DNA from 2 places in the Streptomyces sp. NBC_01465 genome. Region 1 is predicted to be linked to the other one. Evidence: riboswitches for the same ligand, from Rfam matches in the RefSeq annotation. Region 1 holds a riboswitch; the other holds the start of a gene.
What was found. Region 1 has a riboswitch for thiamine pyrophosphate ahead of thiO (glycine oxidase ThiO). Riboswitches for the same ligand answer to the same signal wherever they lie in the genome.
Positions count from the first base shown of each region.

Region 2: another riboswitch for thiamine pyrophosphate. It lies ahead of OG707_RS36435 (purine-cytosine permease family protein); the one in region 1 lies ahead of thiO (glycine oxidase ThiO).

Region 1 is NZ_CP109467.1:1,864,530-1,866,909, reverse strand. It holds gene OG707_RS08580 (thiazole synthase) at 1-114, opposite strand, end outside; gene thiS (sulfur carrier protein ThiS) at 117-317, opposite strand; gene thiO (glycine oxidase ThiO) at 314-1,459, opposite strand; TPP riboswitch at 1,457-1,569, opposite strand; gene OG707_RS08565 (hypothetical protein) at 1,621-1,992, shown strand; gene OG707_RS08560 (NAD(P)/FAD-dependent oxidoreductase) at 2,041-2,380, shown strand, end outside.
Region 2 is NZ_CP109467.1:7,832,160-7,834,539, forward strand. It holds gene thiM (hydroxyethylthiazole kinase) at 1-77, opposite strand, end outside; gene OG707_RS36435 (purine-cytosine permease family protein) at 118-1,518, opposite strand; TPP riboswitch at 1,509-1,603, opposite strand; gene OG707_RS36440 (cupin domain-containing protein) at 1,652-2,119, opposite strand; gene OG707_RS36445 (class I SAM-dependent methyltransferase) at 2,124-2,380, opposite strand, start outside.

The DNA.
Region 1 (2,380 bases):
GCCGGACGCGACGAGCGAGCGCTCCAGGACGTCCAGGCTGGGCGCCCCGCCCGTCCCCATGATCAGCCGCGAGGTGAAGGCGGTGCCGGCGATGGTCAGTTGGTCGTCGGCCATGGTCAGCCTCCCTGGACTGCGGTGAGGATCTCGACGCGGTCGCCGTCGCCGAGCGCGGTGGCGGGCCACTGCCCGCGCGGCACGACCGTCTCGTTGACGGCCGCGGCGACCCCGGCGGGGGCCGCGGTGAGGGTGGCGACCAGCAGGTCGAGGGTGGTCCCCGGCGTGATGGTGCGCGCGTCCCCGTTCACCGAGACGTTCATACGGACAGCTCCTGCTCTACGGGGGAGAAACGCCGCGGTGTGAACGGCCGCGCCTCCGGGGGGAGTTCACCGGTGACCAGCACCTGCGCCATGACGTCACCGGTCACCGGCGTCAGGAGCACCCCGTTGCGGTAGTGCCCGGTCGCCAGATGCAGCCCGGGGATCTCGGTGGGGCCGAGCAGCGGTGCGTTGTCGGGGGAGGCGGGGCGCAGGCCGGCCCGGGTCTCGGTGAGGGGGAGTTCGGTGATGCCGGGGACGAGTTCATGGGCGTCGCGCAGCAGCTCGTACACCCCGCCCGCGGTGACCGTGGTGTCCCAGCCGAGCTCCTCGCTGGTCGCGCCGACGACGAGCTCGCCGTTCTTGCGCGGTACGAGATAGATGTGGCTGCCGCGGACCACGGCACGCACCGTCCGCGACAGGAAGGGCGCGTACGCGGGCGGCACCGTCAGCCGCAGGACCTGGCCCTTCACCGGCCGTACGGGGACGTCTGCGAGCCGGGCGCTGAGGCTGCCCGCGGCCACCACCACCTGGTCCGCGGCCAGCTCCGTGCCGCCCGTGAGGACCGCGCCCGCAGCCCGGTCCCGTACGCGAAGGAGCCGCTCCGCCCAGCCGCGGTGGAAGACGACGCCCGCCCGCTCGCACGCCACCACCAGCGCCGCCGCCAGCCGTCGCGGATCGATCTGGTGGTCGCCGTCCACGCGCAGGCCCCCGCGCACGCCCGGCGCGAGCATCGGCTCCAGGCGCCGGCACTCGCGCCCCGTGAGCCACTCCGACTGCAGGCCCGAACGCCGCTGCAGCTCGTGCAGTTCGCGCAGGTGGGCGCGGTCGTCGGTGTCCAGGGCGACGGCGAGGGTGCCGCAGGTGCGGTAGCCGAGGTCGCGCCCCGAGGCCTCCTCCAGCTCGGCGGCGAAGGCCGGATAGCGCTCGGCGGAGGCGACGTTGAGGGCGAGGAGGGTCTCCTCGCCGTAGTGCAGCTCGGTGACGGCGGCGAGCATGCCGGCCGCGACCTGCGCGGCCCCGCCGCCCGGCTCCGGATCGGCGAGCGCGGTCCGCAGCCCGCGCTGCGCCGCCCGCCAGGCCGTGACGAGACCGATGATCCCGCCTCCGACCACGAGAACATCTGAAGAGTTACGTGGATGCATGGGCGTCCAGCCCCTCCCTTCGCCGGCATGACCCGGATCAGGTTCGTACGGTCGGAGGCCGCCCAGCCTCCCTCTCAGCCCGGTGCGTCCGGGCTCCCGCGAGTGCTTTACGGTGGCCACCCTAAACCCAGCCCTCGGCGCGCAGTAAGGGAGCAGCAGCTGTGGCACGTCTCCTCGACGGACTCGTCCTCTCGCCGGTCGCGGACCAGGCGCCCGGCCAGGTGGGGACCGCGACGCGCTTCACGTACCACGAGCGGGAGGGCCGGATCTGGGCCGAGTACGAGGGCGGGGACGTGGTGCACGGACGGCTCGTCGGCACGCGCGTCGGGGACCGGCTCGACTTCCGGTACGTGCAGCTCAAGCGCGACGGACAGACCTCGTCGGGGCACTGTGCCTCGGTCGTCTCCGAACTCCCGGACGGGCGGATCCGGCTGGAGGAGACCTGGGAGTGGGAGTCGCAGGAGGGCAGTGGGACGAGTGTGGTGGAGGAGCTGCGAGGAAGCCCCTTTCCTGACGGTCCGTCAGATAGTTAAGGTGGCCCGGTGAGCGAGCAGAGGAAAGTCGTCATCGTCGGCGCCGGCATGGCGGGCGTCCAGACCGCGGTCGCCCTGCGCGAACAGGGCTTCGGCGGCACCGTCACGCTGATCGGAGCGGAACCGCACCCGCCGTACGACCGGCCGCCGCTCTCCAAGGCGGTCCTGCTCGGCACGGCAGAGAGCTCCGCCTTCGACGTCGACTTCGACGCGCTCGGCGTCGAACTGCTTCTGGGGCGCGAGGTGAAGGGGCTGCGCCCGCAGGCGCGCGAGCTGGACACCACCGCGGGTCCCGTCCCGTACGACACCCTCGTCCTCGCCACCGGCGCGTACCCCCTGTCGCTCCCCGGGACCGAAGGCGTCCCGGGTGTCCATCTGCTCCGTACGC
Region 2 (2,380 bases), 6.0 Mb from region 1:
ACCAGCGGCGCGTCCGCACGCACCCGGTCCAGGGCGTGCGGCGTGAAGGCGGCGTGGTCGGACGCGGTGGGGGGCATGCGGTCTCACTCCGTACGGTACGAGGGGGAGGCGGGCGGGTCAGTGTCGCAGGCGCAGCCGCAGCGGGGCGTACACCACGAGCGCCACCAGGAACGCCACGCCGTAGGCGAGGTCGGCGCCGTGCAGCGCCTCGGCGACCGGGCCCACGTACAGGCTCGTGCTCATGAACGGGACCGCTGCGGCGAACGCGACGGCGAAGGCGGTGACCGCCGGCCACCAGGGCTGACGGCGGGCGCTCTCGGCGGCCAGGTCGACCGGGGCGCCGCCGCGCGTCCTGGCGCGGACGAGCCAGTCGACCGCCACGATCGCGACGAAGCCGGGGATCCAGTAGCCGACGAGCAGCAGCACGTTCTGGAAGCGGGTCGTGGTGTCCGCCGCGTGCATCCACAGCACCAGCGGGAAGCCGAGGGCTGCGGCGAGCGCCGCGGCGAGGGGGCGCGGGATGCGGACGCCCATGGTCTGCAGGGCGAGGGATCCGCTGTAGTCGTTCATGGCGTTGCTGCACAGCGCGGCGAGGGCCACGGCGAGCAGTCCGAGCGCGCCGAGCGCGCCGCCGCCCAGGAGGGTGTCGATGCCGCGGGCCGTCTGGTCGGTGAAGACGGACGCACCCCACAGGCCGAGGGTCTGGACCGCGACGAACGACACGCTGATGCCGAGCAGCGTGAAGAGGAACATGCGCGGCCGGGAGGTGGTGCGCGGCAGATAGCGGCTGAAGTCACTGGCGTACGGGGCCCAGGACAACGCCAGGCTCAGGGCGATCGTGCAGGTCAGGACGAACGCGCCCGCCCGGTCGGCGCCGTGCGCGGCACCTGTCGCGGCCGGGTGGACGCCGTGCAGGAGCTTGGTGGCGAGCACCAGGAAGGCGGCCGCGAGACCGAAGGTCATCACGGTCTGGAGCCGGTGGATCGCCTCGTACCCCAGCACACCGAGCGCACCCTGGGCGCCCATCATGACCAGCACGCCCACCCAGAACGGCCAGCCGCACAGCTGGGCGAGGGCGTCCCCGCCGAACAGCCCGATCAGCGCGTCCCAGGCGATGGACGACAGCCACTGCAGCGCGCCCGGCAGGACGACGCCCCGGCCGAACGCGAGCCGGGCGAGCGGCAGTTGACCGGCCCCCGTCTGACTGCCCCAGGTGCCGAGGTACGCGGCGGGCACGGCGCCCAGGAGGGTGCCGAGCACGACGGCGGCGAGCGCGGTCGCGAAGTCCAGGCCGAGCGCGATGCCGACGGTGCCGGTGAAGACGCCGGTCATGGTCAGGTTCGGGGCGAACCAGACCGTGAACAGCCGGCCGGGGCCGCCGTAGCGGCGGTCCTCCGGAACGGGGGCTATGCCGTGCGCCTCGACACGGAGATCTCCCGGAGCGGTGGGCATACGCCCGCCGAAAGCGGTCTGGGGGTCGGCGACTGCGAGCTCACCCTGGGCATACGGCAACGACATGAAGACATCCCTCCGCCAGTTCTAACTGGTTCAGGTTCGACGGGTGTGTTCTCAGCCCCCGTGCGGGGCACCCCGTGTCCGGTTCGGCCGAAAGAATAGCCCGGCCTGCGCGTATGTCCAGCCGGTGGGGTCGTCAGCGGGGCGGTCCCACGACGATCTGCCCGTACGTGCCGGCGGCCTCGGCCAGGAGTTCCGGATCGATCCGGAACCCGTCGGGGCGGGGCGTCGCACGGTCCCGGCCGGCATGGCGGAACATGCCCTCGATGCCGGCCGGGGTGCAGATCATCAGCATGTCGGCGGTGTCGGAGGTGATCCGGTAGCTGTGCGGGAGCTTCTTGGGGAGGAAGACGACACCGCCCTCGGACAGCTCCGTTTCCCGGTCGCCGGCCCAGACGACCGCGCTGCCCTTGAGCAGTACGAAGACCTCGTCCTCCCGGGTGTGCAGGTGGTACGGCGAGGCCGCGCCCCTGGCGAGGGAGAACCTGCCGACGGTGAGCTGTCCGTCGGTGGCCGCGCTGTCGAGGAGTACGGCGAGCGTTCCGCCGTCGAGCCATTCGAGTTGCTGCTGCTGAGCGGACTGGGCGAGGTAGGCCATGCTCATGTGCTTACGCCTTCCGGAAAACGAGTAGTTCGGTCCGACCGCCGCTGAGCGGCACGAAGTGGCCACCCAGCAAGGACAGGCCCCGCTGCGCCAGATGCCCGAGAAGCCATGAGCGCGAGATCATGCAGTAGAGCGTCGCCCGGCTGGAGACCCAGTTCCTCGTCATCTCGTCGTCGAGGCAGTCCTCGTTCACCACGTCGAACGCGACGATCCCACCCGGGCGCACGACCCGGGCCATTTCGTCGAGATAGCCGATGGTCA